Regions from separate parts of the Pelosinus sp. UFO1 genome, predicted to be linked through region 1. Evidence: riboswitches for the same ligand, from Rfam matches in the RefSeq annotation. Region 1 holds a riboswitch; each other region holds the start of a gene.
What was found. Region 1 has a riboswitch for S-adenosylmethionine ahead of metK (methionine adenosyltransferase). Riboswitches for the same ligand answer to the same signal wherever they lie in the genome.

Region 1 (7,899 bases):
CATCTATTTTTTCGGAGGCGGGTGCCTCGTTCCGTTTTGGGGCGGGTACATTAATAGAATTGAGATTTTAAGTTTAAAATGAGGAGAATAGGACATGAAGTTTAATTTTAGTAAATGGCATGGTTTGGGAAATGATTTTGTAATTGTTAATGGATTGGAAGAAAGTATTGAAAATTATGAAGAAATGGCGATTAAGGTTTGTGACCGGCATTTTGGAATAGGAGCAGATGGATTAGTTATATTATTAAAGTCGGAAATAGCTGACTTTAAAATGAGAATTTTCAATTCAGACGGTAGTGAGGCTGAAATGTGTGGTAATGTCACGCGGTGCATGGCTCGTTATGTGTTTGAGCACGGCCTAACAGATAAGAAAAAAATTACTTTAGAAACGAAAGCCGGTATTATTAAACCAGAATTAATTTTTACCAATGGTATACTTGATACCGTAAGAGTTGATATGGGAGAACCACGCCTTAAGCGAAGTGAGATACCAATGGACGGGAACGCTGATGAACAGGTAATTAACGAAATATTACGAGTTGGCGATGTTGAATACAACATTACGTGCGTATCTATGGGAAATCCTCATTGTATAATATTTGTTGATGACCTTACTTTAGTTGATCTATCTGTAATTGGACCAAAAATTGAGACAGATCCTATCTTCCCGAAGAAAACGAATGTTGAATTCGTGCAAGTATTAAATAAGCAAAAATTACGTATGCGTGTTTGGGAACGCGGTGCTGGTGTTACTATGGCCTGTGGTACAGGAACTTGTGCTACATTAGTAGCAGCGGTACTCAATGGTAAAGCAGATCGGCAAGCTACAATTGAATTAGATGGGGGTACTTTGTTTATTGAATGGGGTTTGGATAATCATATTTATATGTCTGGCCCAGCAGTAGAAGTTTTTCGTGGCAAGTATCTTTGAGTTTTCTAGATAATAAAGAAAAGTCCAACTTCTCTAAAAATTAGGAGTTGGATTTTTTTATTTGAAAGGAATTTTTCTATTTGTGGTGTAATAATATACCTCATAAGAGTAGGGAGGTGCTATAGTGAGGTTTTTTACTTTGACAGTGATTTTTTTATTACTATCATTTAGTCAGGCTTTTGCAATATCTCCGGTTAATATTGATGTTATAAAAGAGGCGCAGGATTATGGTAAATCGAATGCACAAAATCAATTAAAGGATTTCTTGCTGCCATGGATGTCTTATGAAGAGAAAGCGATAAAATTAAATGATACAGCAGAACGCTCCTATTTATACACTTCCTTTTTGCTCATAGCAACAGACGCTCGAGAAAAGAATTTATTAGGGCGTAATGTTACTGCGTTAGATAGTGAAAGTATATTGGCAGATTACTCAGGTTTATTAAGCTTTAGTACAGTTTTGTTTGGGGGGAAGCAGGATTTCACTCAAAACGCTAATGTAGTACTTAAACAGGCTGGGAAAGAAATTAAGGCGTATCAGGTGGTAATTCCTTCTAAAGCCGAAAAGAATACTGGAGAATCAGGACAAAATACGTTTACTGCTCAATGTTACTTTTATTTTATAGAAAAAGACATTGTACTTGATATTCCTATTATATTACTGATTAAAACAAACGATAAAATAGAACATTCTTTCTACTTTGATATTGCAAAGATAAAATAAAAGATTATTTAAAGAATGGTATACCTAGATAATGAGCGAAAAAGGGATTTAGGGAAAGTATGGAGAAGTATTTAAAGAGATTTGGATAATTGTAATATTATCGTTAATAATAAAAATGTGCAAAGAAAGGAGCCGCTTAGTGTGATAAAAAGTATGACTGGGTTTGGTCGTGGCGAATATATGGATAATGAATACAGACTAATTGTAGAAATTAAAGCTGTAAATCATCGTTATAATGAAATCGTTATTCGTATGCCTAAGAATTTAGGCCCACTTGAAGATAAAATTCGGCGCAGTGTATCCAGTGCACTAGTAAGAGGCCGTATTGATGTTTTTATAACAATAGACGAGTATGGAGAAAAGAAAAGAGCTGTTCGGATTGACAAAGAATTAGCAGTGGCTTATAATAAAGCTTTAGATGAATTATCAGAATTATTTGCTATGCCAGTAAAGGATAGAATTTATCAAATAGCAAAATATCCTGATGTTATTCGAGCTGAGGAAGTAACAGAAGATGCTTTATCTTTGTGGCCTAAATTGTCTCAAGCCGTTTCTATAGCGGTCAATAATCTCATGCAGATGCGTATAACAGAAGGGTTAAATATTCAGCAAGATTTGATAGCGCGCATCGCAGTGATTGAATCATATATTAATTCAGTAGAAGAGCGTGCTCCTCAAGTTTTAGTAGAGTACCGGGAAAAGATATTGGGACGTATGCGTGATTTATTGGGGATGATAGGAGAAGAACCTGACGTCGGCAGATTGGTACAGGAAGCAGCGATATTTGCTGATAAAACGAATATAACCGAGGAGTTAGTGCGTTTAAAAAGTCATTTGGCACAATTCCATACTGCATTACATATTGACGAGGCAGTAGGGAGAAAATTAGATTTCATCGTGCAGGAGATTAATCGTGAAACGAATACAATTGCTTCTAAAGCGAATGATTTTACAGTAGCCAACATAGTCGTAGAAATTAAAAGTGAAATTGAAAAAGTCAGAGAACAGATTCAAAATGTAGAGTAGAATCAAATAGAGAACCATAGGTAGATGCTAACGATATAAAAAATAAGGGGGATTTTTTATGGAAATAAAACTTATCAATATTGGTTTTGGTAATATTGTATCTGCGAATAGAATCATTTCTATTGTTAGTCCTGAATCGGCGCCAATTAAAAGAATTATTCAAGAAGCTCGTGACAGAGGAATGTTAATTGATGCAACTTATGGAAGACGTACTAGAGCTGTAATTATTACTGACAGTGATCATGTAATTTTATCCGCAGTGCAGCCTGAAACCGTAGCTCATCGCCTTGCCAGCAAAGAAACTAGCGAGGACACTGCAGAATAGCAGATGATGAAAGGAGCAGCATGTATGACAAAAGAGGGAATTTTACTTGTTTTATCTGGTCCATCTGGAGCAGGTAAAGGGACAATTTGTCAAGAATTGCTGCGTAGATATCCTGAATTAAACTATTCCATATCTGCCACTACACGGGCAGCACGTGTAGGAGAAAAACATGGGGTTAATTACTGGTTTGTTTCTCGTGAAGAATTTGAGAATATGATAAAAAATGATGAGTTGTTGGAATGGGCTGAAGTTTATGGCAATTTTTATGGAACACCATGCCGTCAAGTAAAGGATTTATTACAAAATGGTAAGGATGTTGTCTTAGAAATAGATGCACAGGGAGCTACGCAGATAAAAAAAAGATTCCCCCAAGGAGTGTTTATCTATATTGCACCACCGTCCTTGGATGAGCTAGCGAATCGCATTCATAAAAGAGGTACTGACAGTTTGGATGTGATAAAGAAAAGGCTCAGTTGTGTTAATAATGAATTGACATACGTACATAATTATAACTACATAGTAGTAAATGATGAGGTGCAAGAAGCAACAAACAAGGTTTTATCAATTATTACTGCAGAAAAGTGCCAAGTGGTACGTAATGACAATATAGTGGAAGAAATATTAACTAATTTTAATAAATAAAACTTAGGGGGACTACTATGATTCATCCATCATTAGATGTTTTAGTGACTAAAGTTGATAGTAAATATACATTGGTTGTGCTTGCGGCTAAGCGTGCTCGAGAACTTATGGACGGTTCAGTACCCATGGTTGAGAGCAAGTCGAATAAGCAAGTTACCATTGCCTTAGAGGAAGTAGCGCAAGATAAAATATCCTATGAACGGACCAAAAGTGGTATAAAGTAGGAGGTCGTTATGTTAAAGGGAAAGAATATTGTTGTTGGCGTAGCTGGTGGTATTTCTGCTTATAAAGTAGTGGATGTCGTTAGCCGTCTAAAAAAACAGGGCGCCAACATATATGTTATTATGACTAAGGCAGCGACTAACTTTCTTACCCCGTTGACTTTCCGAGAAATAAGTGGACATCCGGTTGTAGTTGATATGTGGGCAGAAGCTACCAATTGGAATGTTGAACATATTGCATTAGCTAGTAGAGCAGATTTATTTTTATTGGCTCCTGCAACGGGAAATATTATTGGTAAAATAGCCAATGGTATAGCGGATGATATGTTATCTACTACTGTTATGGCGACAACGGCACCAATCTTAATGGTGCCAGCTATGAATACGAATATGTATTTAAATAGCATTGTTCAGCAAAATATTAGCAAGCTGACTCAATTAGATTATTACTTTATGGATCCAGATTGTGGTAAGCTAGCATGTGGTACAGAGGGTGTAGGACGTTTACCTGAACCAGAGGCTATTGTAGGAAAGGTAATTGAGATACTAAAAACCAATCATGATTTTACAGGGAAAAAGATATTAATTACTGCAGGTGGAACGCAGGAGGCAATTGATCCCGTAAGATATATCGGTAACCGCTCTAGTGGGAAAATGGGCTATGCATTGGCGGAGGTTGCTGCGCACAGGGGAGCAAAAGTCACTTTAATATCGGGACCCACTCATTTGGTTTCGCCACCTGGTGTTACAATAGAATTTGTACAATCAGCATCACAGATGCAGGATGCCGTAGTGGCTCATTTTGCGGAAAGTGATATTGTGATAAAGGCAGCGGCAGTAGCGGATTATCGTCCACAGAGTATGTCGGAGCATAAAATTAAAAAGACTGGTGAGACGCTACATCTGATACTAGAGAAAAATCCGGATATCTTACTACAGCTTGGGCGCCTAAAGAAACATCAGATATTGGTTGGTTTTGCTGCTGAAACTCAGGATTTACTAGTTCATGCACAAGATAAATTAACAAGAAAAAATTTAGATATGATTGTCGCTAATGATGTTACTATACCTGGCGCCGGATTTAATACGGACACGAATATAGCAAAATTGTTGTACCGTGATGGTCGTATAGAAGAATTGCCTCAAATGTCTAAAAAAAGGCTAGCAGAAGTTATTTTGGATAAAATTCACATAGAATGTCGAAAATAGGTTGATTTTTGTTCTATTTTACTTTAAAATTTGATTTGGCAGAATTATATATTGGCTCATCAAGAGATGGTGGAGGGAATGGCCCAATGAAACCGCGGCAACCATTTGGAATATCCAAAAACGGTGCCAATTCCTGCGGTAAAGATCGCAAGATGGGAGAGTGACAGTAACATCACCCTCCCTTAGGGGAGTTTTTTTATTAATTATTGGAGGTAAAAATTGTGGAAAAAAAACGCGTATTATTTACTTCAGAGTCTGTTACTGAAGGACATCCTGATAAAATGGCGGATCAGATTTCAGATGGTGTATTAGATGCCATAATGGCGAAAGACCCTATGGGACGGGTAGCATGTGAGACTTTGTTGACAACAGGTCAAGTACATGTAGTTGGCGAAATAACAACGAATTGTTATGTGGATATTCCTAAGATAGTACGTGATACAATTAAAGAAATTGGCTATACACGTGCAAAATATGGCTTTGATGGCGACACTTGTGGTGTATTGGTTTCCATAGGTGAGCAATCCGCTGATATTGCGATGGGTGTTGACAAGGCGCTAGAAGCAAAACAAGGACAAATGGATGATATTGAAGCAATCGGTGCTGGTGACCAAGGAATGATGTTTGGTTACGCAACCAATGAAACTCCAGAGTATATGCCATTGACAATATCTTTAGCACATAAGTTAGCGCGTCGTTTAACAGAAGTCCGTAAAAATGAAGAAGTTGATTATTTACGTCCTGATGGAAAAACACAAGTAACGGTAGAATATGAAGATGGAAAACCTCTTCGTGTCGATACGATCGTAATTTCAACCCAGCACGGTCCTGAAGTTGAATTAGCAACTATTGAAAAAGATTTGATTGAAAAAGTTATTGTACCAATTGTTCCAGCTCATCTATTAGATGCAAATACAAAATACTATATTAACCCAACAGGTCGTTTTGTAATAGGTGGACCTCAAGGCGATGCTGGTTTGACTGGCCGTAAAATCATTGTTGATACATATGGTGGAATGGCACGTCATGGTGGCGGTGCATTCTCTGGTAAGGATTGTACCAAAGTAGATCGCTCAGCTGCCTATGCGGCTCGTTACGTTGCCAAAAACGTAGTTGCTGCAGGATTAGCAGATAAATGTGAGATCCAGTTAGCTTATGCTATTGGTATGGCGCATCCAGTTTCGATTATGGTAGAGACTTTTGGGACGGCTAAAGTAGATGAAAAACTGATTGCCGAGCTGATTAAAAAACATTTTGATTTGCGCCCAGCTGGCATTATAAAAACCTTGGACTTGCGTCGTCCGATTTATCGCCAAACAGCAGCTTACGGACACTTTGGCCGTACTGATATTGATTTGCCTTGGGAACGCACCGATAAAGCAGAAATTTTACGTAAGGAAGCAAATCTTTAATTTTTAATAATTTCTTGCAGGGTTTTTATCTCATCATACGAATTTTATAGGTATAGCTAATGATAAAAGGGGGACTCAGTGAGATTCCCCCTTTTTAATTTTATTAAGTATCATGGAATGGTGGTAACAATGCAACGTATAGCACAAGTTTTAGTAAATCTTACAACTAAAAACATTAACAAAGCTTTTTCATATCATATTCCTGAACACTTAGATTGCGTTGCTGTAGGTTGGCGTGTATTAGTGCCTTTTGGCAATCGCAAATTAGAGGGTTTTATTATTGATATTACTCAGGGTGAAGATTCTGATATAATTAACCTAAAACCTATTTTAGATACATTGGATAATGACATATGGTTTGATGAGCATATGATGCATACTGCTAGGTGTATTAGTGAATATTATCTTTGTAATTTAGTTGATGCGATGCGTTTGTTTATTCCAGGGAAATCAGGCATAAAAAGTGTTACACTTTATTCAGTAGGCACTGATCAGGATATTCAGAAAACATTAACTGAGTTATTAGCTAAATCAGCAGAATATTACCAAGTATTATTATATATATATGAGCAGAGATCGGTACTTTCATCCAAATTAGAAAAACAGTTTGGTGCTGGTGTATTAAAAGTCATACAATATTTACTACGTAAGAAAGTAATAGTAGGAGAGTCAATCGGAAAAAAGACTGGTACACATCTTTATAAAAGTGTAATCTATTTAGATGTATCTATTGAATCCGCCAAAACGCTTATTAGCAGTTTAGTTAGAAAACCAGCACAATGCCGTTTGTTGAATTATTTAATAGAGTATGGGCAGCTTTCTTACGATGACCTGAAAAAAAGTAATACTAGTTATGATACTGTCAAAAAATTGGTACAAGAGGGCATTGTTAAAATTGAAAAAGTTCAGATAGTTCGTGATAGTTATGCTGATTTATCTGAAACAAAAAATACCGTTTCATTAACGACTGAACAACAGCAGGTATTGGGAAAAATTATACCAAAAATGCAAGCCAAGGAATTTGAGTCTTTTTTACTTCATGGTATTACTGGAAGTGGTAAAACCCAAGTCTACATTGAAGCAGTGGCAGTAGCTCGTCAAAATTACCGTCAGGCTATTGTTTTAGTCCCTGAAATTGCCCTTACAAGCCAAATTGTCTCACGATTTAAGGCTAGGTTTGGTGATGATGTGGTAGTCATGCATAGTAAACTATCTACTGGTGAACGTTATGATGCTTGGCAGCGTCTTCGTAGAAAAGAAGCAGGTATTGTTATTGGTGCTCGTTCAGCAATTTTTGCACCTTTGGTAGATGTCGGAATAATTATAATGGATGAAGAGCATGAATTTACTTACAAGCAAGAGGAAACACCGCGCTACCATACGAGACAGGTAGCTTTAATGAGAGCAAA
Region 2 (7,899 bases), 1.4 Mb from region 1:
AGTTTTATGGCATGGGGGATATAGAGAGCCAGTCCGGGAATGTCTGGGGCTGCGATGATAAGTATTTATTTAAGGCTGTTGCCGCGAGGATCGATGATCCGCGCCCCACCTTTGATGTGATTATGAATATTTCGAATCATGCTCCTTATACTGTGGATTTAGAGAAAGAAGGGTTTGATCAGGATAGCGTGATCAGGGGCTTACCTGATAAATTAAGGGAAGATAAAGAACTCATTAAGAAATTAGGACATTTTTGGTATGCAGATAAGGTTATGGCCGAATTTATCGAAGAAATGAAGCAAAAATATCCAGATAGTTTGTTTCTTATTGTTGGCGATCATGCGGATCGGCTGAATCTCCAGTTAAATCCTAGTCTTTATGAACGCTATGCCATTCCTTTTATTGTTTATGGAAAAGGCATTACTAAAGATATTTTCCCCAAGCAGGTATCTGGTAGTCATATTAATGTAGCGCCAACCTTGCTTGAATTACTTTCCCCCCAAGGTTCTGTGTATCATTCCCTAGGAAATAGTTTGACGCGAGGCAATGATATCGGCTTTAATTACGGATTTTGGGTTACTCACGATTCAATCGGGAGAATAGGAAATGAGAGTGCGGAAAGTGTGACGGGGACACAACCTGCAGAGCCTCCTGACTTAGTTCTTATCCAGAAAGATATTGATGCTCGAAGGGCGATGTCCTGGTGGCGGGTTAAAAATGGGAAAAATATGAATACTAAAGAATGATTTGAACAGGACTTACCAATACTATGTAGAAGTAATAATATACCACCTGACAAGGAGGTTTTATAAAAAACTTGCTAGTATTTGCCGACAATAAAGTAATGAGAGATTCTCTTGTAACTCTGAAGAAACTAAACAAAGTAGATGTAGAAAGATTTACAACTAGCATATTGAAGGTGGAATTCATCCAATATGTTATCTTATAAAGGGGAAGTAAAATGACAAGATCCTTTACCTTATATAGTGATCAATTAAAGAAGCTTTTGCTTCAAGTAGAACAAAATGTGCAAAAAAATCCGTTGGCCACTGACGGTATTACTATCATGATTTCAGACGGTGATCCTTGTTTAAAAGTGTTTCAAAAGGTGGGCCATGATTGGATTTATTTAGATCAAGAAGAGTTTCGTGAATGGTAAATGCCAAGAAAAAAGACCCTGTACATCTTTGATGTGCGGGGTCTAAAGTTTGCTAAAAAGAAGGAGAAATAATATGAATGGGACAGAACGAAAAAATATTAGACCAGGTACTAAAGTAAAAATTGTACAAAAACAAGATCAACGTACTGGGCGGTTAACGGAAGGTGTAGTAAAAGATCTTCTGACAAATAGCGCGATTCATCCTCGGGGCATAAAAGTTCGTTTAGTGAATGGCATCGTAGGTAGAGTACAAGAGATCATTGGTTAATTGGTTCAATGTATTCTTAGCTTCATAAAGGGGAGGAGAACTATGTGAACTATATACCGGTTACCCAATCAAGAAAAGATCGAAGAAGCAAAAATCTGGCAGTTAGCAGAAAACTATTTTTTCAGGGGCTAAAATCTCTCTTTGTTCTGTTGGCGTGGGCATTTTTAGTATATTTATTCCAGCCGTTTATTACTGCTGTAGTATGGTGGCAAGGATATCAGCGACTACTACTAGGGAAAGCCACTGCTGTAGCCGCCGTAGTAAAAGTATTTACGATGATAGAATATGTCGTTTGCCTCAGTATTTTGTTTTTTTGGGCCATGCTTTCTTGGCAAGAGTGGAAGAAATGGCATTCTTTACACCTTGTGGAAAATGATGTAGTAAAAAAATAAATAATAGGTGTGAGATATGGAACAAACATATTCCTTAAAGGAAAAAGCAAAACAGTTTATGATTATTTTAATTCCTATTTTGGTGACACAAGTTTTTATGTGTGCCATGACTTTCTTTGATACTATGATGTCAGGACATGCTAGTGCAAATGATTTGGTAGGCGTTGCCATTGGATCAAGTATGTGGATGCCTGTTTTCACAGGGTTAAACGGAATTTTATTTGCAGTGGTTCCCATCGTTGCTCAACTTCTTGGTGGCAAACGAAAGGAAGAAATCCCCTTTATTGTAATTCAAGCTGTCTATCTAGCCATAGCGATAGGAGTCGTTGTAATAATTGGTGGTGCCTATGCCGTTCAGCCTATTTTGAATAAGATGGAGCTCAATCCTGTAGCCTATGATATTGCGCAAAATTTTTTAAAAGCCATTTCTTTTGGTATTATACCTTTGTTTATATCGACAGTGCTTCGCTCGTTCATTGATACCTTGGGTTATACAAACATAACGATGCTAATTTCTATGGTTGCCTTACCAATTAACGTATTATTTAACTATGTACTTATTTTTGGCAAGTTCGGTTTTCCTCAGTTAGGTGGTGTAGGGGCTGGATGGGCTTCAGCAATTACTTATTGGTGCATTGTTATCATCAGTGCCTGCGTCATACAGTACCGGCAGCCATTTCGCACATACCACATATTTAGTCGGTTTTATCGATTCTCTCTTGCCGTATGGAAAGAACAGCTTAGAATTGGGATACCAATTGGCAGTGCCATTTTTTGTGAAACGAGTATTTTTGCAGTGATTACCCTGCTTATGAGTGAATTTAGTGAAGCGACCATTGCTGCTTATCAGGTAGCGATTAATGTTGCTGCCCTTATCTATATGATACCTCTGAGTATTTCCATGGCATTAACCATCGCCGTTGGGTTTGAAGTAGGAGGTAAAAGATACAAAGATGCTAAGCAATATAGTTATATTGGGATTGGTATCGCATTGATTATGGCTGTGCTTGCTGCTTTAGTCTTATATTTTTGGAATGAGCAGGTAGCCCGCTTATATACAGACGATGTGGCAATTCGGAACCTAGTGCAACAATTTTTACTATATGCAGTATTTTTTCAATTGTCTGATGCAATTGCTACACCAGTACAAGGATCGTTACGAGGTTATAAAGATGTACGCATTACATTTATTATGGCGATGATTTCTTACTGGGTCGTAGGTTTGCCCCTCGGATATGTCTTAGCGCATCATTCTTGGTTAGGAGCTTTTGGTTACTGGATTGGATTGATCGTTGGTTTAGCTTTTGGCGCTATATGTCTATCAGCACGATTAGTCAGAGTACAGCGTAAATATGTGTAAAAAAGCTGCCCTTTTAAAAAGGGCAGCTTTTTTACACATATTTAAATTTTTACCAAGCAGCTGTTACAGAACCTTTAAAGTGTTCTTGTATAAATGCTTTTACTTCATCCGAGTGGTATGCTTTTATTAATTTTTGTATGGCTGGGTTTTCTTTATCTTTGCTACGTACGGCAATGATATTTGCATATGGCGAATTAATATCTTCAATGGCAATCGCATCTTTAGTAGGTACTAATCCAGCGGTAATTGCATAGTTGGTGTTAATGGCGGCAACATCCATGTCAGCTAAGGAACGAGGAATTTGTGCTGCGTCTAACTCCTTAATTACAATTTTCTTAGGATTTTCAACAATGTCAGTAACAGCTGCCTTAAGGCCAATTCCTGGTTTTAGTTTAATGAGGCCAAGTTTTTCTAATAATAGTAGAGCTCTTCCTCCGTTTGTAGGGTCGTTAGGAATAGCAACAACAGCGTTTACTGGTAGGTCGGCAATATTTTTTAATTTACTAGAGTAAATACCCATTGGAAAAATAACTGTATTTGCTAAGGATATGATATCGTAGTTACGATCTTTGATAATGTTATCAAGGTAAGGTTTATGTTGAAAACTGTTAACATCGATATCGCCTTGATTTAAAGCTACGTTAGGTTGAATGTAGTCATTAAATTCAACAATTTCAATTTTTAAGCCGTCTTTCTCGGCTATTTTTTTAACTTGCTCCATTACTTCTGCATGGGGGCCAGCAGTAACACCTACTTTAAGTGGTTTTTCTATCTTTGCTGTACTTTGTTGGCTGCACCCAGCAGATAAGCCTAGGATAAAGATGAGGGTTAACAAAAGGGAAATAAACTGAATTGATTTCTTCATAATGAATATACCTCCTATTTAATAATGTGATGGATTATTTTACGGAATCAGAAAGTATAACACTTTCTTGATTCCAAGTAAGAACGACTAAGGCTTCCGCCTGCGTCTGAGGACTTGGCTTAAGCCAAGTCTTATCTTAATTTTTGCAATCTTTCTACTGCGGCTTCCAGTGTGGCTAATTGTTTGCAGAAGCAAAAACGTATAAAACGATGTTTGTCATTAGCATTTTCTTGATAGAAACTAGAACCTGGTACGACAGCAACGCCAATTTTTTCAGCTAAGTAGCGAGCAAAGTCAATATCATTTTTCCACCCGAAGGAGGCGATATCAGCCATAATGTAGTAGGCTCCATCAGGACGAATGCACTCAAAACCGATGGCAGCTAATTCTTTTAACATGAAATCTCGGCGTTGACTATAAAAATCGACTAACTTTTCATAATAAGTAGCAGCAAAACCCATGGCATGGGCAGCAGCTTCTTGCAACGGGGCAGCTGCACCCACTGTTAAGAAATCATGCATTTTCCGTATGGACTGGCTTATTTCAGGAGATGCGATAACATAACCAATACGCCAGCCAGTAACACTGTAGGTTTTGGATATACTATTAATCGTAATGGTTCTATCTGCCATGCCAGGTAAGGTAGATAGAGGAATGTGTTTGATTTCGTCATAGATGATATGCTCATATATCTCATCAGTAATCGCTAAAACATCGTATTGAATACAAAGCTTAGCAATTAAGTCTAATTCTTCTCGATTGAACACCTTACCTGTTGGGTTGTTGGGAGTGTTAATAATAATAGCTCTTGTGCGTTCGGAAAAAGCAGCGATTAATTCTTCTTGATTAAAGGAAAAAGCTGGAGGATGTAATTGTACATATTTAGGTGTTGCACCGCAGAGTATAGCATCTGGGCCGTAATTTTCATAGAACGGCTGAAAAATAATAACTTCATCTCCAGGGTTAATCGTAGCCAAAAGTGTTGCCACCATTCCTTCTGTAGAACCGCAACACACCGTGATTTGCTTTTCTGGATCAATGTCAAGGTTGTAATCTCGTTTATTTTTCTGGGCAATGGCATCTCTTAGGGATTTGGTACCCCAAGTAATCGCATATTGGTTGTGGTTTTCTAAGATTGCTTTAACAGCGGCTTCTTTGATTTCATCTGATGCAGGAAAATCTGGAAATCCTTGTGCCAAATTGATGGCTTTATGAGCAGTGGCAATACGAGACATTTCCCGAATGACGGATTCGGTAAAGCGGCTAGCTTTTTCTGAGGCGTATTTTCTTAGAGCCTGGGTTGGTTGTGAATTATGGTTCATGCTACTTACTCCTTTTTCTTTACAATAAAAAATCTTCTTCATAAGATGAAGAAGATTTTATTTCAAAATAATCTTCATCTCCCAGGAATACTCCTGTTGGAATTGGCACCGTTCGCAGTATGCGGTGGTTGCCGTAGCTTCATCGGGCCAATCCCTCAGCTAACTCTTGATGAATATATGCTGTTATTGAAAATAATAGTAGCATGCGATCTAGATCATGTCAAGTAAGTTTAAAAAGACAGATTCTTTTGTCAATTGACATGTAAACTTTACAAACGTATAATGTATTTAATGAGATGAGGTCTCCCTTGGGAGGACTTCGATACTTGTGCGGGGGGTAAATTTTATGAATCAGAAAAAAACCAATTTTCGTTGGACCTTAGCAGGACTTATGTTTTTTATTAGTTTTATTTCTTACATGGACAGAGTAAATTTATCCGTAGCCACTCCAAGCATTATGCAGGAATTAGGTTTTAGTAAAATGGATATGGGTTTAATACAAACAGCTTTCTTTGTCGGTTATGCATTTATGCAAATACCAGGTGGTATTATGGGAGAGTTTTGGGGACACCGAAGAGTCTTAGCTATAGCAGCTACTTGGTGGTCCATATTTACCGCATTGACAGGCGCTTGTAGTAACTTTACCTTTTTCGCTGCCACTCGCGCTATGTTTGGTTTAGGTGAGGGACCTATGGCTCCAGCTATAGGGCGTTTTATTTATCGTTGGTTTAATCCTAGTGAAAAAGGACGTGCCTCTTCTTTCATGCTAAGCGGTGTATTTTTTGGGCCGGTTGTTGGCCCGACTCTTACCGTAGCTTTAATGATGGCTTTTGGCTGGCGCTCTGTATTTGTGATTTTTGGCGTGTTAGGTTTAGTCATTGCCGGACTTTGGTATTGGCTCGCAAAAGATTCGCCTCGGACCAGTCCTTATGTTAATGTAGCGGAAGCTGATTATATAGAAGAAGGCCTCAGTGCGAATGCTGATAAAAAAGAATTGGCCCCATGGCGTATTTTTTTAGGATCTTCTCAATTTTGGGCCATTGGTATTCAATATTTTATAACAGACTATATTATGTTTGTATTTTTGGCCTGGTTGCCTTTATACTTAATGGAGGCACAAAATTTTTCACTACAAAAGATGGGAATTGCCGCTTCTTTTCCTTGGGCTGCACTTTGTATCGTAACGGCTACGTGTGGTTATATCAGTGATAAGCTGGTAACGTCAGGTGTTTCTAGGTATAAGTCAAGAACCTTGTTGGGGATTTCTGGATTGATTCTGTGTTGTACGACACTTTATTTAGGGGCCGTAGCGACAACACCTTCCATGAACGTGTTGTGGCTGACAATCTCTCTAGGGTCTCTTGGATTTACTTTTAATGCGTCCTGGGCTGCTTGTCTTGACATTGGTGGTAAATTTGCTGGTTCAGTTTCTGGGTGGATGAACTTTTGGGGCAACCTGGGCGGTATTGCCGCTCCTGTTGTTACGGCATGGATTGCAACAAATTATGGATGGCAGGCTGCCATTGTGACAACTGCAGCTTCGGCTGTAGTTGGTATTATCGCATGGTTAGCTGTAAAGCCTGATGTGCCGTTGGCTATAAAAGTAGAAGAAAAGCTGGAAAAAATTGCATAGGAGAGATGCTATATGTTAAAAGAATTTTCCCTTGGCTATGGTGATCAGGAAGTTACCATATCCTTGCCTAAAGAACGTATTTTAAACGTGGTAGAAGGCAAACCAGTTAAGGCTCTAGTCGATGTAGAAGCCGCTGTAGCTGCTGCACTAAATAACCCAATTGGCACACCGCCTCTTAAGGAGGTAGTACAGCAAGGTGACAAGGTTATGATCATAGCCAGTGATATTACTCGTAAATGGGTACGTCACGATTTGTTTTTACCAACTTTATTGAATGAATTAAATAAGTCTGGAGTACCAGATGAAGATATTTCCCTAATTGTGGCACTGGGCGCTCATCGACACCATACTCATGAAGAGAATGTAGCAACCTTTGGTCAAGAAGTGGTAGACCGCATTACCCTCTTGCAAAGTTATGCTCCAGAAACAGACGATTTTGTTTGTATCGGTCAAACGTCTCGGGGGAAAGATGTCTGTATAAATAAACATGTAGTGAATGCAGATAAGGTTATATTGACAGGCGGTATTGTTCATCATTTAATGGCTGGTTTTGGCGGGGGACGTAAGGCAATTATGCCTGGTGTGTCTTCTTATAGTACGATCCAGGGAAATCATAGCTTATGTCTTCATGATGTTGTAGGGCAAGGCGTTAGCCTAGAGTGTATTGCGGGGAAATTAGAAAACAATCCAATGCATGCCGATATGTTAGAAATGGCAGAACTGCTTAAACCTGCATTCTTACTCAATGCAGTCTTTACCCCAGAGGGGCAGTTCGCTTCTTTTGTGGCAGGTCACTGGCATGAAGCTTGGCTACAAGGTTGTAAGACTGCAAGCGATATCTTTGGTGTTCCTGTAAACGGCAAAGCTGACCTGGTTATTGCTTCTGCTGGTGGATTTCCT
Region 3 (7,899 bases), 450 kb from region 1:
GAAAAAGAAGTCAAAAAAGGAGCGCTTCCTTCTTTCGAAAGCAAAAAAGAAGGAGCTAACTTTGCTACCAAGTTAGCTAATGAAAACAATATACAACTTATTTCTGTGAAACAGTTGCAAGCCTTGCAACAAAATGCACACCAAGAAACGTTGTACCTTCTTGATGTGCGTAGTCATGAGGAGTATGCAGAGATTGGTCATATAGCGGGGTCCATTGCAATTCCCGGTGGGCAAGCAATCCAAAATACCGATGATGTTATTGCAGTTCATAATGCTACCATCGTTTTTGTTTGCGATAATAGCGCTAGAGCAATTATAACCGCTTATTGGTATAACCAAATGGGATTTACTAATGTGTATGTGCTAGATGGTGGCTTAAGTGCATGGACTCATTCGGGTCATAGATTAGAAAAAGGTCCAGCTGAGCCATTTGCCCTGGGTTTTATTGAAGCTTCTGAGAGGGTAGATAAAATTAATCCTGACCTATTAAAGGGTATAGTAGATAAACCATCTAAGACCATAATCATAGATGTAGAAGATAGTAAAAAATTTCACCATGGGCATATCCCAGGAGCCCATTGGGTGCCACGAGGATGGCTTGAGAAAAGGATTGAAAATGTAATTACCGATAAAGGAACTCCTCTCGTTGTAACTTGCTCTGATGGTTTCAATTCAGTTCTTGCTGCAGTAACATTATTAGAAATGGATTTTTATAATGTTTGCATTCTAGATGGCGGCACGAACTCATGGGTAGAAGCTGGCTTTGGCCTTACGACTGGCATGGAAGGAATAGAGCCTGACGATTGGCATGTACATCTAACCGAATTTGGCAGTAAGGAGGCAATCAAATATCTTAAATGGGAAGAAGACATAATTAACTTACCAGAATATATGAACTATTTTTACCGCAGGGGTATAGTAAAATAATAAAACTGGGGAAGGATTGGACAATAGGAGGGAGACAGTTGATTAAACGAGAGTTAACTAAAGGGGAGATTATTAAACAAGCCCAAGGATTGGGAGCAGAGTTGGTAGGTTTTGCTCCTATTAACAGGTGGGAAGAATATGGGGATTTAGAGGAATCCTTTTTTCCTCATAAAGTGTGGCCTTTAACCAAAACAGTAATTGCTCTGGCCATCCCATCCTTACTGCCTATTGTGGAAACAAAAATTTCCCATCTGTATAAGTCACAATATAACAATACCAATCGCTTATTAGATGAAGCAGCTTATCGATTAGCGGCTTTTTTGAATAGAAACGGACATGCTGCGGTTAACATTTGCCGGGATGGCTATGGGGTGGGGGTGTTAGAGGAAAAACCGATCGCAGCATTTTCCCATGTTTGGGCTGGTTATTATGCGGGCCTCGGCACAATAGGCTGGAATCATACCTTAGTAACTCGGGAGTTTGGTCCACGGCATCGCTTGGTATCAGTTCTAACAGCATTAGAATTAGATGGCGATCCTATGGTGGAAGAAAAACTGTGTAATAAATGTAAGTTGTGTGAGAAGGCCTGCCCAACGCAGTCATTTTCGGGCAACAATAGTGATACATATTCGAACATGGACAAGTTTGCTTGTATGAGTAGGAGAAAACGATTCAACGGACCATTTAATCATTGTGGTTGTTGCATTAAAGTTTGCCCAGTGGGGGAAGATCGGAACCTTTATAACAGCACAGCCATAAAAAAATATTTTGATGAAGCAAAGGATATCACTTTATGGGGTTCTGGGGTTGGGGCAAACATAATAGAAAGAGAGGAGTAGCTATTTTGGCACAAATAGAGTTAACTACGGCTGAGATAATGGAGCAAGCTCGGAATCTTGGAGCGGAATTTGTAGGTTTTGCGACCATTGACAGGTGGGAAAAGTCTGAGGATGTACCTATAGCGCTTCATCCCCACAGAATTTGGCCTCAGACTAAAACTGTAATTGTCTTAGGAGTTCCCTCATGGCAGCCTAGTGGGGAAACATCACCCACAATAGTGAGGGAACAATCTAGCGTTATAAATAATCTACTAGATGAAGTAGCTTATCGATTGGCAGTATTTCTGAACCGTAACGGCTATCCGGCTGTCAATATTCCATGGGACAGTGAGGGGGAAGGCATACCCGAACACAAAACAATCGCAGTATTTTCTCATGTATGGGCTGGACATTATGCGGGCCAGAGTCAAGTAAGTAAAAACAACATTTTTCGGGCCGCAAAGTACAATCCCCAGCTTAATTTCGTATCAGTGTTGACAGCCTTTGAATTAAAAGGCGACGTATGAAGATAAAGAGAAGTTATGTATAAGAGTTTGTTATGCTAGAAAGTATGCCTAAAGTTCAGAGAGGATGCAAACTTAGCAAAAAGGAGTGAGTAGACTGGCACAAGTTGAGTTAACTAAGGCAGAGATTATCCAGGAAGCCCGAGATCTAGGAGCCGAGTTTGTTGGTTTTGCGTCCATTGATAGATGGATAGAGTCTGGGGATGTACCAGTGGCATTTCATCCCCACAAAATTTGGCCCCAGGCTAAAACGGTGATCGTCCTAGGAGTTCCTTTATGGCTGCCTATTATAGAAGCATCACCCACCGTACTGGGGAGGGAACAAGCAAAGGTAACAAATGAGTTATTAGAAAAAGTAGCTTATCGATTGGCGGTATTTTTAAACCGCAAAGGTCATTTAGCTGTCATTCCAGATAGCGAGGTTGAAGATGAATTAGAAGAAAAACCGATAGCAGCATTTTCTCATATTTGGGCTGGGTATTATGCTGGACTTGGTTCATTAGGCTGGAATCATACCTTGTTAACACGGGAGTATGGTCCGAGGGTTCAGTTGATATCAATCTTCACTGCTTTGGAATTGGCAGGAGATCCTTTAGTTGAAGGAGATTTATGCAATAAATGTTTGTATTGTCAAAAAATCTGTCCTGCTCAAGCCCTTATCGGTGATGAAAAGTTAAAATATGCGCAAGTAGACCAAGCAGCCTGCATAAATAACGAAAAAAGATTGCAAAAAGCTTTTAGTGATCCCTGTGGCTCTTGTCTAAAAGTGTGCCCAGTTGGGGAAGATAGGCAGCTTTTTCAGAGTAATAGCTTTGTAAAATACTTTGAGGAGCAGGATATTTTAGCCCGTAATCCGCAGGCAGAGGCATACAGGGATTGGGTACATATTCGTAATTATGGGAGTTATCCATTAGAGGGGGCCTTAAAGAAAAAAGAGGATAAGGGATAGTAAAGAACCATTATAATAAAGAAAGATCGAAAGGCGTTTCCTGATAGACATAGTAGTTGAGCCAGTTGGAAAAGAGCAGGTTGGCAGCACTTCGCCAGAGGACTACTGGTGTTTGCGTGGGGTCATCGTTAGGATAGTAATTTTGTGGGATTTGAACTGATAACCCTTGAGCAAAATCTCGATCGTATTCGGCCTTGAGAGAAAGAGGATCATATTCTGAATGGCCTGCAATAAAGAATTGTCTACCTGTTAGATCAGCGGCAGCATAAACACCAGAAATATCAGACTCTGACAAAATGCGTAGCTTAGGATTCTTGAGGATGTCTTCCCGTTTAAATTCAGTATGTCTGGAATGGGGAACATGAAAGATATCATCAAAACCACGGAATAGTTTGACTTGTTCCGTATCATTCTTTTTGTGGGGGAAAACTCCAAATATTTTTTGTGGAAGATCATATTTTGGAATACCATAGTGGTAGTATAGTCCGGCTTGGGATGCCCAGCAAATATGGAGAGTGGAATATACATGAGTTTTACTCCATTCCATAATTTCACAAAGTTCATCCCAGTAGGCTACCTCTTCAAAGGGAATTTGTTCGACAGGTGCACCAGTAATGATCATGCCATCATAGTTGCGAGATTTTATATCCTCGAATGTTTCATAAAATTTGATCAGATGTTCTTGTGATGTATTGGTAGGACAATAAGTAGCAGTATACATGAAGTCAACTTCCACTTGCAGAGGAGAATTACCTAGCAGGCGGAGTAATTGAGTCTCAGTAGTAATCTTGATAGGCATGAGATTTAAAATTAATATTTTAAGAGGACGTATATCTTGGGTATAGGCTCGGTTCTCATGAATTACGAAAATGTTTTCACTTTCCAGAATGTTGGTAGCAGGTAAATTGTTAGGGATTTTTATAGGCATAGTGCATTCCTCCATTTTTTTGATATTATAAAAACTCAATAGAAGGCTGTTATGCTCTTCTAATCAAGTGGGGTAACAAAAAGAGCCCCTTTCCGAGGAAAGGGGCTCTTTAAACCGCACATTCCTCTCATCTTTCAGGATTGCTCCTGCTGGAATTAGCACCGTTGCATTGCTGCCGGCTGCCGGGTGTCATAGGGCCAGTCCCTCGACCTCTCTAGATAAGAGTTTAATATTAATTTATGAATAATATTAACATAGGTAAATAAGTAAGTCAAAGTAAAATTTAATAAGAGGTTTTACAAAATGTCATACTATATTGACAAAGTGACCAAGCTGAATATAATAAAAGTTAAAGATTGTCAATTTCAAGGATGAATGACTATGAAAAAAGGTCAAGCTCTTTCTGAAATGAAAGTGGTTTGATCTCTTTTATTTAATTGGTGAGATATTGGTTGTATAACAAACAAGGAGACTCCTGTTATATGTTGAAAGCACATAATAAGAATGCGCAAGTTTCTTCCCTCATTCACTGCAAGTCATATGTACATTTTTGGTTTTCCAGGGTTCTGACAACTCTGGCGTATCAAATGCTGGCTGTTGCCGTGGGTTGGCAAGTCTACGAGTTGACTGATAGTCCCTTCTATTTAGGGTTGGTTGGTCTTGCTCAGTTTTTGCCAATGTTTTTACTAACTCTTGTTGTTGGGCATGTGGCGGACCGTTTTAATCGTCAGAAAGTTATTTGTATTTGTCAAATAACGGAAGGCGTGGGTGTAGGTTTGTTGGCAATCGGAAGTTATACTGGTTGGCTTAGCAAAGAAAGTATCATTACCATTGTATTTCTGATCGGCGCAGCCAGGGCTTTTGAGGGACCGACGATGCAAGCTTTTATGCCTGGATTGGTATCGGCTAAGATTTTTCCGCAAGCTTTGGCGACTGTTAGTTCGGCAAATCAGACAGCCAATATCATAGGGCCGGCAATTGGGGGATTACTTTATGCTGCAGGTCCTGCCTATGTTTATTGTGCAATTAGTGTACTTTTTCTAGGTGCCAGTTTTCTTATTTCTAGAATTAAAATTGAACGTGAAATACGGAAAGTTCATGCTGTTAATCTACGAGAATTATTTGCTGGGATCACTTTTATTCGTCGAAAACCCACAATACTTGGTGCCATATCCCTGGATCTTTTTGCTGTACTGTTAGGGGGAGCAACTGCTCTATTGCCAATTTATGCTAAAGATGTGCTTTTTATTGGGCCAGAGGGAGTGGGGATTTTACGCTCAGCGCCAGCCGTAGGTGCCTTATTGATGTCAGGTTTTTTAGCCCATTATCCTCTTAAACGTAAAGTCGGCCGAACGATGTTTAGCGCTGTATTTGTTTTTGGACTGGCTACCATTGTATTTGCCTTATCAACGTCCTTTGCTTTATCTCTCGCCTCATTAGTTGTCCTTGGTGCTGCAGATGTCATCAGCGTTGTCATTCGTTCCTCCTTAGTGCAATTGCAGACGCCAGATGAAATGCGGGGAAGAGTGAGTGCCGTCAACTCAATGTTTATTGGAACTTCTAATCAGTTAGGAGAATTTGAGTCTGGTGTAACGGCAGCTTTTTTCGGTACAGTGCCTGCACTGCTGATTGGTGGTATTGGCACAGTATTGGTTGTTATTCTATGGATAAAACTATTTCCCGAACTCGCTCAAGCTGATCGAATCGCATCTTGACAAAGTGCTATAAACAAGTATATTATATAAACAAATTATACCGTAAAGCTGATCAGTAGTAATGACTGAAGGCAAAGAAAGGTTCCTTGTGAAGGAATCAATCTTTGCCTTTTTATTTTAAGGATGTATTACTACAGATAATAATAAGAGAAAGGGAAGTGTATAGTATGTCTAAAGTTGCTGTTGCGAGTACTGATGGAATAGCCATTAATGAGCATTTTGGTAGAGCGGAAGAATTCTGGATTTATGAAAGCGATGAAGAGGGAGCTTACCAATTTATTGAACGTAGAAAAAAAACGCTTGAAGAATCTGAAGGCGATCATGCTACTACAGTTCAATTACTTGCTGATGTTGAAGTCGTATTAGTTAACAAAATTGGCCCGGGAGCAGAGAAAGAATTGCGACGTGAAGGGATAATAGCCTTAAGTGTATCTGGTACCATTGATAAAGCCCTTAGCGCTTATGCAAAAAGAGGAAAGTTTATCAAGAATAATGCACTACTAGGGACAATAAAAGGTTGCCAGGCATCTGGTGGATTAGGATGTTCGAATAGATGTAAATGAGTAAGAGTAGGTCAAATTTCCTTAAATGTAACTTGAATTTATAAGCTGATAGAAGAATTAATTTTTAGTAGTATTAGGTGTCAGATTCTTGCTTCTTAGTAAAGACAAAGGAAGGAAATATATGATTGATTATAAGCCGATAGGTATCATTCACTCGCCCTTTAAAGAGGCAAAGGGGACACCAATTCAAGCTGTTGCAGCCCAGGAGACTGTTGGTAGTATTGAATTAGATCCAGAATACGTTGCAGGCTTAAAAGATATTGAGGGGTTTTCTCATCTTATATTGCTGTATCACTTTCATTTGATTAGGGAGTCTTCTTTATTAGTAAAACCTTTTCTGGATAATGAACTGCACGGAATTTTTGCTACCCGATCACCAAGTCGACCTAACTCAATTGGCATATCAGTCGTACGTCTGATTAAGGTCGAAGGCAATACACTGTATATCAAGGATGTAGATACTATCGATGGGACTCCTTTATTAGATATAAAACCTTATGTACAAAAATTTGATGTCAGAGAAACTGAAAAGACTGGGTGGTTCGAAAAAAGCATACATAAACTTTCACATACAAAAGATGATGGTAGATTCATAAAATGAGTGATCAATGGCCATTATGTTCAGAAAAAACGAATAGATTCTAGATTAGAACCTTGCCGACTGGTGGAAGAACTAGAGGCTATAGTCCATTTTAATGGAATATAGTCTCTTTATTTTTATAATTGGCTATTTGTCGAATAGAAAGGTTAAGGAAGGTGGATTGAATGATTACAATTGAGGATTTAAATAAAGATTATATTACGCCTCATGCTAGGATAAATGCCTTGCGTAATATAAATTTGCAAGTTGAAAAAGGCGATATTTTTGGCATTATCGGTTTTAGTGGAGCTGGTAAATCAACTTTAATTAGATGTCTAAATCGCCTTGAGGAACCTGATTCAGGTAAGGTTATCATAGCAGGGCAAGATATTACAGCTATGAACAAACAGCATTTAAAGTTGGCTAGAAGAAAAATAGGTATGATTTTTCAGCAATTTAATTTACTTGATGCAAAAAATGTTTTTGAAAATGTTGCCTTTCCTTTGAAGGTTTCCGGATATCCTAAGAAGCAAATTAGGCATCGGGTGGAAGAAATTCTTGAGTTAGTTGGTTTGGCAGATAAAGCCAAAGCATACCCCTTGCAGTTAAGTGGAGGACAAAAACAAAGAGTTGGTATTGCTAGGGCTCTTTCCAATAAACCAGATGTACTACTTAGTGATGAAGCGACATCTGCTCTTGATCCCCAAACAACCTATTCTATATTGGAACTTCTAAAAGATATCAATAAGAAATTAGGTTTAACAATTGTCCTAATTACCCATGAACTTGATGTACTGAAACATATTTGCAACAATATGGCTGTTATCGAGCAAGGAAGAATTGTTGAAAATGGCCCAGTTGAAAAATTCTTTTTAAACCCTGAGAGTGATACGGC
Region 4 (7,899 bases), 1.0 Mb from region 1:
GCTGATAAGAATCAGACATTAAAGGCAATTGCTGAAGCAGAAGCATATCCAGGTCCATCCCTTGTAATTGCTTATGCTCCTTGTATCAGCCATGGTTTAAGAAAAGGCATGGGCTTTAGCCAACTTGAAATTAAAAATGCTGTAGAATGCGGATATTGGGGCATGTACAGATATAACCCAGCATTGAAAGATCAAGACAAGAACCCGTTCATTCTGGACTCCAAAGAACCAACAGCTAATTTCCAAGAATTCTTGATGGGCGAAGTAAGATTTGCATCCCTTAAGAAACAATACCCAGAAACAGCTGAAGCATTATTTGCGAAAACAGAAAAAGACGCTAAAGAAAGATTGGCAACGTATAAAAGACTTGCTCAATCATAAGAAATAAAAAGTAACTCCTTCGAATATAAGAGGCATTTGATAGCTCGCTACGCCGAGTCGTCAAATGCCTCTTTGTTACGGAATCAGAAAGTATAACACTTTCTTGATTCCAAGTAAGAACGACTAAGACTTCTGCCTACGTCCGAGGACTTGGCACAAGCCAAGTCTTTTCTTACGGAATCAGAAAGTATAACACTTTCTTGATTCCAAGTAAGAACGACTAAGGCTTCTGCCTGCGTCCGAGGACTTGGCACAAGCCAAGTCTTTTCTTATATTTCAATTGCTAGATATAGTTGCAGGGCATACTACACCAATAGTACTTCGGTATATTTGGGGCACGAAGTGCAGATACTTTTTGTATTAAAAAAAGTGTAACAGATCGAAAGAAATATTGTATAATTATATCCAATACTAGATTGAAATTACGCTTCTATTTTTAATTTTAGTGATAGAAGCATAGAATACTACTTTTTAGATTGAGGAGGTTATATAATTATGGATATTATATACCGTACTGGAAGAGAAGAAGATAGTCTCAAAATTGCTGAAGGAATCGATCGTGCATCAGGTGGAATTGTGGAATTTTTGTTTCATGATTTGCTAGATCAATATACACCGACCCAAGTAATGGCAAGATCGATACAAGAAAAACAGGGAACTGATTCTTATGAAAATGCAATTGTTGCAGAGCATCAAGGGAATATTGTAGGCATTGTTTATTCTTATTCAGCCCAATTTCATGGCATTACAGATAATACTAGAAGTTTCTTTCCTAGTGACCGGCTCAACTTTTTAAAAGACTTCTATAATTCGCGAGTTGAAGATAGCTGGTTTTTAGATTCCATTTATGTAGATAGTGCATATCGTGGTACAGGTATTGGGAGTAAATTAATTGAATTGACAAAGCGAAGGGCAAAAGCGAATGGATATAACCGACTAAGTTTAATGGTGATGGCTGATAATGCAGTAGCAAGACGAACCTATGAACGCAATCAATTTGAAATTGTAAAACATATCGATGTGCAAGAACATAGATTAATTCCTCATAAAGGTGGAATCTATCTACTGGTTAGCAACCTGAGTGACAACGTCTCCCATATTGAAAGTTAAGCATCATGGCTTGATTTTCTGATAATTCTGTGATATTATACGAATTGTAAAACGATAGTATTTCTAGGGTACACGTTACTCTTAGCTATGTTCAACCGACTCATCGAATTTGGGAGCTTACGATTATGCAGCTATCACGCCTCCTAGGAGAGGACGATAAAAACATGATTTTTAAAGCACCCACCTGCTGGATAGCGGGGTTTGAACATAGCAGGAAAACGATAAAATGGATGTACTATCTTTATAAGTATTTAAGAGCATAGGTTGCGAGCCTGTGCTTTTTTGCGGAATCAGAAAGTATAACACTTCCTTGATTCCAAGTAAGAACGACTAAGGCTTCTGCCTGCGTCTGAGGACTTGGCCTAAGCCAAGTCTTTTCTTATTTACGGCATAGTCAAGAGTATCGAGTTAAAGGAAAAACCAGCACTGTAAGTGCTGGTTTCAAAGAAAAGGATTTATTTTCTTTACTTAATGTAACGACGAGCTCCAATATAATGTTCCGTGTAGTAAGCGTCACTCAAAGAACTAATTGTTACTTGTTTTGCAACGGAACTATCATGAATAAATTGTTGATTACCCATATAGAAACCAACATGAGATGCGCCAGGTTTATACGTGGTGAAAAAAACTAAATCGCCAACTTGTAGATTTGCTTTGTCTACAGGAGTACCTATTTCATATTGCTCAGCTGCAGTCCGAGGAAGAGTAATACCATTTTCTTTCATAACAAGTTGGGTAAAACTTGAACAGTCAAGGCCGGTAACAGGTGATTCTCCTCCAAAGACATAAGGGACGCCCAAATAGGTTTTGGCAGTTGCGATGATAGCATTACCTTTTTCTGTATTAGTAAGTGACTTACCATCATTAGATGGTGCTAAAGGCGTGATATTAACGGCTGGATTTTGGAGTGGATTGCTTTTCCCTAATAAATTTCCTAATAACATACCAATCAATACATTTAAGAAATTAAAGGAAGATGATTTATTATTGTCTGAGGACATAGTTTGGGATAATGTATCCAAAGGCGAAGCCGCCATTGCCGCAGGTATTGGCATAATTAAAGTGAAAGAGAAAGTAAGAAGGGTAAGAAGTATAATTGGCTTACGATATTTATTCATATAATAACCTCCTATTTGTAGAGTGATGACTAGAATTACTAACAGAATAATAATACTGAAAAATTTATATTATGTAAACAGGTAATATCTACAATTATCCTAGATAAATTGCTAGACTTTTATACTTAGAATGAAATACAATAGATTATAGATAGGAAGGTACGTGTATCATTGCTATTGCACCAAGGAGGGATCTGTGCTTGCGAAAGTTTATTCTTGTGTATAACCCAGTATCAGGAGATGCAAGTTTTAAATTTAAATTGGATCATGTGATTGAATGTTTTCAAAAAAAGGGATGTATCATCATTCCACTGCGAGTTAGTAATGAACAAGAGACTAAGAGTTTCGTTATGTTATCTCGGGAAATAGCTGTAGATGGCATTATTGTATCGGGTGGTGATGGAACTATCCATGAAGTGATAAATAGCATGCTTGAAGGAGAAATTGATTTGCCATTAGGCATTATTCCTAGTGGTACATCAAATGATTTTGCGGCTTATCTACAACTAGACAAAAATATTGAAGCTTGTGTAGAAGTGATTACAGCAGGAAAAAGCAAAACCTTTGATGTAGGAAAGGTAAATAATAAATACTTTTTTAATGTTGCTAGTGCTGGACTGCTGACATCAGTAGCCCATAGTGCCGATAGCATGCTAAAAAATACACTGGGAAAAATAGCCTATTATTTAAAAGGCCTTGGAGAGCTGCCTAATTTTCGAGCTTTAAAAATGCGATTTATTGCTGATGGCCAAGTCATAGAGGATGACATATTTTTGTTTCTTGTTATGAATAGCGGCAATGTAGGGGGATTCCCTAATCTAGTACCAGACGCTAAGATTGATGATGGTAAACTTGATTTATTCATTGTGAAAAAATGTAATCTACCAGAATTAATGGGCTTATTTATCAGCTTTTTAAAAGGCATACACTGTAATAGTAAATATGTTACTTGTATACAAGCAGAACATATTTACATCGAATGTACAGAAGAGGTAGATAGTGATTTGGACGGAGAGTTAGGTCCTAAACTTCCCCTTGATATTCGGGTTGTTCCAGGAAAAATCAAAGTTTTTAGTATGTAAGTGTAGTTTTCTACTTATTAAATGATCCTGGCTACGATACCACCTTTAAAAAAATTAGATAAGTATTGACAGTAATCATTTATATATGGTATTATCAAAAAAATAAATAAGCTCTTATCGAGAGTGGTCGAGGGACTGGCCCTATGACACCCAGCAACCGGCAGTAATGCAGTGGTGCTAATTCCAGCAGGATAATTATCCTGAAAGATAAGAGGAAGACGTTTTTCATTGCATAAACCTCTTTCCTCGGAAAGAGGTTTATTTTATTTAAAAACATAAAATAGGAGGATATTATGAAATTAGACTCTAAGATTGTACACATTGGTGTCTGTACGGATACAAAAACAGGAGCGCTAAGCACACCTATCTATCAATCCGCTACCTTTCGACACCCGGCTCTTGGTGAGAGTACTGGTTTTGATTATACCCGTAGCCAAAATCCTACAAGAAAAGTATTAGAAGAGGGAATTGCTACATTAGAAGGTGGTGCAGTAGGATTAGCCTTTTCTTCAGGCATGGCTGCGATTACGGCGATACTAATGATTTATAAGTCAGGAGATCATTTAGTTGTAGTAGAAGATTGTTATGGCGGTACTTATAGAGTAATCGATAAGATATTCAGTAATTTTGGGTTAACGGTAAGTTTTGTAGACGGCAGTAGTAAAGAAGAGGTAGCGCAGGCGATTACACCTCTAACGAAGGCTATTTTGGTAGAAACACCTACCAACCCATTAATGAAGATTGTTGATATACGTGCTATTGTTGCGCTAGCTCAAGAAAAGAACATTCATACAATCGTTGACAATACCTTCTTGACGCCTTATTTTCAACGTCCACTAGAATTAGGAGCCGATGTAGTGATTCACAGTGGTAGTAAATATTTATCAGGTCATAATGATTTAGTCTGTGGATTGGTTGTTGTCCGGGAGGCTGAGTTAGGCGCCCGTATACGTTACGTACAAAATTCAACAGGCGGAGTTCTTGGACCGAGTGATAGTTGGCTATTAATCCGTAGTATAAAAACATTAGCATTGCGTATGGAAAAGCATAATGAAAATTCCCAAATTATTGCCGAATGGCTAAAAAAGCATCCCAAAGTGGTAAAGGTATATTATCCAGGTTTAATGGAGCATCCAGGGAAGGAAATACATGATAGCCAGTCCTCGGGTTATGGAGGCATGCTGTCCTTTGTTGTTGATAATTCCCAATTGGCAGCGCAAGTATTGCGAAAGGTTAAATTAATTCGATTTGCTGAGAGTCTAGGCGGGGTAGAATCCCTTATTACATTACCTGCGGTGCAGACTCATGCGGATGTGCCTATTGATGTTCGTGAGCGACTAGGAATATCAGACTGTTTACTACGTTTATCGGTAGGTATTGAAGATGCTCAAGATATTATCACTGATTTAGAACAGGCACTTTCGGAATAAAGGAGAAGTCAAGATGAAGGAAAAAAGTTCATTTTCTGCAAAAGCACTTGCAGTCATTGATGAGAGTATCCAAAACATAAATTTTGGTGAAATCGTTTTAGTAGTGCAAGATGGACACATTATTCAGATAGAACGTACTGAAAAAATTATTATTTCAAATCAGAAAAAATCCCAAACTGGAAATGAGAAAAAAAGTATAGAGGAAACCAGCGTTCTTCGCAATAAGATATTAGGAGAACTATCTTCTTTAAAATATGGGCAGTTGGTTATAAAAATAAAGGATGGTAAAGCAGTTCAGGTTGAGAAAACAGAAAAGCGTCGTTTCCCTGAAGTGGAAGGCGTTTATGGCGATGGTATTTAAAAAAAGATTGACAAAGTTTGTTATTTGTGTTAATTTGTATTTAATGAAATATTGAGCGAGCTGATCAGAAAACTGAAGGCTAAGGAGTTCCTGTTAGGGGACTTCCTTAGCCTTTTCTTTTTGGTTTGCGAGTTAATCAAATTTTTGGAGGTAATTTACTATGGCTAAGATTGCAAAACAGTTGACGGATCTCATCGGTAATACACCGCTGTTAGAACTTACTAACTATAACAAGGAAAAGGCAATAGGGGCAAAAGTAATTGCTAAATTAGAATATTTTAATCCATTGAGCAGTGTAAAAGATCGTATTGGTTATGCTATGATCGCGGAGGCTGAAAAACAAGGACTCATTAATAAAGATACTACGATTATTGAACCTACCAGTGGTAATACAGGTATCGCTTTAGCCTTTGTCGCGGCCGCAAAAGGCTACAAATTGGTTTTATGCATGCCTGATACTATGAGTATAGAAAGACGTAATCTATTGAAGGCCTTGGGCGCTGAATTAGTATTAACACCAGGTGTAGAGGGTATGAAAGGGGCTATTGGCAAGGCTGAACAATTGGTTGCCGAAAATAGTAATTCAATTATCTTACAACAGTTTAATAATCCTGCTAATCCCGAAATACACAGGCAAACAACGGCTGAAGAAATCTGGAGAGATACAGACGGACAAGTGGATATCTTCGTTGCTGGTGTAGGTACTGGCGGTACCATTACAGGAGTAGCGGAAGTATTAAAAAAACGAAATCCTAATATTAAGATTGTTGCGGTAGAACCATTTGATTCACCTGTGTTATCCGGTGGAAAACCTGGCCCTCATAAGATTCAGGGAATAGGAGCCGGATTTATACCTTCAGTAATTAACTTAGACGTTGTAGATGAAATTTTTGGCGTGCACAATGAAGATGCATTCACAGCAGCTCGAGAATTAGCTAAATCAGAAGGATTGCTCGTAGGTATTTCAAGCGGTGCTGCTACCTTTGCTGCGATTCAGCTTGCAAACCGACCTGAAAATAAAGGGAAAAATATTGTCGTATTGTTACCTGATTCAGGAGAACGTTATTTGTCCACGGCTCTCTTTCAGCAAGATCTATAAGAAGAGGTCAGACTTTAGGTGCTATTAGTATAAATAAGAGATAGGTAAGAGTGTCACACTGAGCGCTGTGACACTCTTTTATTTTTTAGCAAAAATAAAGATAAGAATGCAACATAGAAGATTTTGTTTTATAATAGAAAAAAGGCTCATTAACATCAGGGGGGATACAATGCCGAAAATTACTAGTCAGGCTAAAAGGCTGCGAATTTATATTGGTGAAACAGATCGGTATAAGGGAAAGCCCCTATACCAAGCGCTGGTGGAAAAAGCAAAAGAATTAGATATGGCAGGGGCTACTGTAGTTCGTGGCTTAATGGGTTATGGTGCGAACAGTCGTATACATACAGCAAAAATTCTAGATCTGTCTAGTGATTTACCTATAGTGGTAGAAATAATAGACAGCGAAGAATATATGGATAAGTTATTGCCATTACTTGATGAAATGGTACAGGAGGGCTTAGTCATTATTGATGAAATTCAAGTGATTAAATATGGGAATAAGCCGCCTAAACACTAATGGCTACAATAGGTGAGGTGATTTAATTGTTAAATGTGTTGGCGGTAGCGGTTGGGGGAAGTATTGGCGCAACTACTCGTTATTTGGTATCTATCTGGGCAGCTGGACGTTTTGGTGCAGGATTTCCTTACGGCACATTGATAGTAAATGTTGTTGGTTGTTTTATCATAGGCGCTTTTATGACAGCAACAACAGAAAAGTTTATTATAAGTCCTTATTGGCGATTGATTGTTACAGTTGGGTTTGTTGGCGGGTTAACGACCTTCTCTTCCTTTAGTTATGAAACCTTTAAATTAATGGAGGACGGCAGTTTGGCGTTGGCAATGTATAATATACTATCAAATTGTGTTCTAGGATTTTTTGCTACCTGGCTAGGGATTGGCACTGCGAGACTTTTTTAAATAAAAAAATTAGCACTCATTGTCAGGTTTGATTTGGAATGGTATAATTAAATTACTTAAATAAAGCTCTGCTTTTATATAGCAGAGCTTTATTTAAGTAATTTAATGACTGTGTAGTCCATAATGCGCAGGAAAAATGTTATAATAATTAAAAAATTTACATAGATGGTAGAAATTGCTCAAAAATAGTCTATAAAAATGATTTGGAGGCAGAAATGAAGCATTTCCGTGATACAATTGGTTCTCATGATTCGCAAAATAAACGTCAGCATATATTGCAGGCAGCTTATGTAGTTTTTTCTCGTAAAGGGTATCATCGTGCTACTGTTGATGAAATTATTGCTTTAGCTGACACGGGGAAGGGGACTGTATATAACTACTTTGTCAATAAAGAGCAGCT

Region 2: another riboswitch for S-adenosylmethionine. It lies ahead of UFO1_RS04980 (pyridoxal phosphate-dependent aminotransferase); the one in region 1 lies ahead of metK (methionine adenosyltransferase).
Region 3: another riboswitch for S-adenosylmethionine. It lies ahead of metA (homoserine O-succinyltransferase); the one in region 1 lies ahead of metK (methionine adenosyltransferase).
Region 4: another riboswitch for S-adenosylmethionine. It lies ahead of UFO1_RS06795 (PLP-dependent aspartate aminotransferase family protein); the one in region 1 lies ahead of metK (methionine adenosyltransferase).

Annotation. Positions count from the first base shown of each region.
Region 1 is NZ_CP008852.1:2,546,304-2,554,202, reverse strand. Features, by position in the region: gene UFO1_RS12015 (calcium-transporting P-type ATPase, PMR1-type) at 1-54, shown strand, start outside; gene dapF (diaminopimelate epimerase) at 95-931, shown strand; gene UFO1_RS12005 (hypothetical protein) at 1,056-1,655, shown strand; gene UFO1_RS12000 (YicC/YloC family endoribonuclease) at 1,797-2,681, shown strand; gene remA (extracellular matrix/biofilm regulator RemA) at 2,740-3,006, shown strand; gene gmk (guanylate kinase) at 3,031-3,648, shown strand; gene rpoZ (DNA-directed RNA polymerase subunit omega) at 3,666-3,872, shown strand; gene coaBC (bifunctional phosphopantothenoylcysteine decarboxylase/phosphopantothenate--cysteine ligase CoaBC) at 3,882-5,078, shown strand; SAM riboswitch class I at 5,132-5,237, shown strand; gene metK (methionine adenosyltransferase) at 5,300-6,490, shown strand; gene priA (primosomal protein N') at 6,620-7,899, shown strand, end outside.
Region 2 is NZ_CP008852.1:1,116,616-1,124,514, forward strand. Features, by position in the region: gene UFO1_RS04950 (LTA synthase family protein) at 1-746, shown strand, start outside; gene UFO1_RS04955 (hypothetical protein) at 962-1,159, shown strand; gene UFO1_RS04960 (YwbE family protein) at 1,233-1,427, shown strand; gene UFO1_RS04965 (hypothetical protein) at 1,472-1,819, shown strand; gene UFO1_RS04970 (MATE family efflux transporter) at 1,836-3,179, shown strand; gene UFO1_RS04975 (MetQ/NlpA family ABC transporter substrate-binding protein) at 3,229-4,044, opposite strand; gene UFO1_RS04980 (pyridoxal phosphate-dependent aminotransferase) at 4,176-5,366, opposite strand; SAM riboswitch class I at 5,438-5,542, opposite strand; gene UFO1_RS04985 (MFS transporter) at 5,713-6,999, shown strand; gene larA (nickel-dependent lactate racemase) at 7,012-7,899, shown strand, end outside.
Region 3 is NZ_CP008852.1:2,999,377-3,007,275, reverse strand. Features, by position in the region: gene UFO1_RS14285 (rhodanese-like domain-containing protein) at 1-927, shown strand, start outside; gene UFO1_RS14280 (4Fe-4S binding protein) at 966-1,766, shown strand; gene UFO1_RS14275 (hypothetical protein) at 1,772-2,272, shown strand; gene UFO1_RS14270 (4Fe-4S dicluster domain-containing protein) at 2,358-3,218, shown strand; gene metA (homoserine O-succinyltransferase) at 3,229-4,146, opposite strand; SAM riboswitch class I at 4,271-4,371, opposite strand; gene UFO1_RS14260 (MFS transporter) at 4,629-5,861, shown strand; gene UFO1_RS14255 (NifB/NifX family molybdenum-iron cluster-binding protein) at 6,029-6,424, shown strand; gene tsaA (tRNA (N6-threonylcarbamoyladenosine(37)-N6)-methyltransferase TrmO) at 6,546-7,025, shown strand; gene UFO1_RS14245 (methionine ABC transporter ATP-binding protein) at 7,190-7,899, shown strand, end outside.
Region 4 is NZ_CP008852.1:1,510,779-1,518,677, forward strand. Features, by position in the region: gene nifJ (pyruvate:ferredoxin (flavodoxin) oxidoreductase) at 1-381, shown strand, start outside; gene UFO1_RS06780 (GNAT family N-acetyltransferase) at 877-1,491, shown strand; RNA gene ssrS (6S RNA) at 1,549-1,728, shown strand; gene UFO1_RS06785 (C40 family peptidase) at 1,956-2,609, opposite strand; gene UFO1_RS06790 (diacylglycerol kinase family protein) at 2,810-3,691, shown strand; SAM riboswitch class I at 3,803-3,905, shown strand; gene UFO1_RS06795 (PLP-dependent aspartate aminotransferase family protein) at 3,985-5,121, shown strand; gene UFO1_RS06800 (YezD family protein) at 5,135-5,482, shown strand; gene cysK (cysteine synthase A) at 5,643-6,581, shown strand; gene UFO1_RS06810 (DUF190 domain-containing protein) at 6,751-7,098, shown strand; gene crcB (fluoride efflux transporter CrcB) at 7,125-7,499, shown strand; gene UFO1_RS06820 (TetR/AcrR family transcriptional regulator) at 7,715-7,899, shown strand, end outside.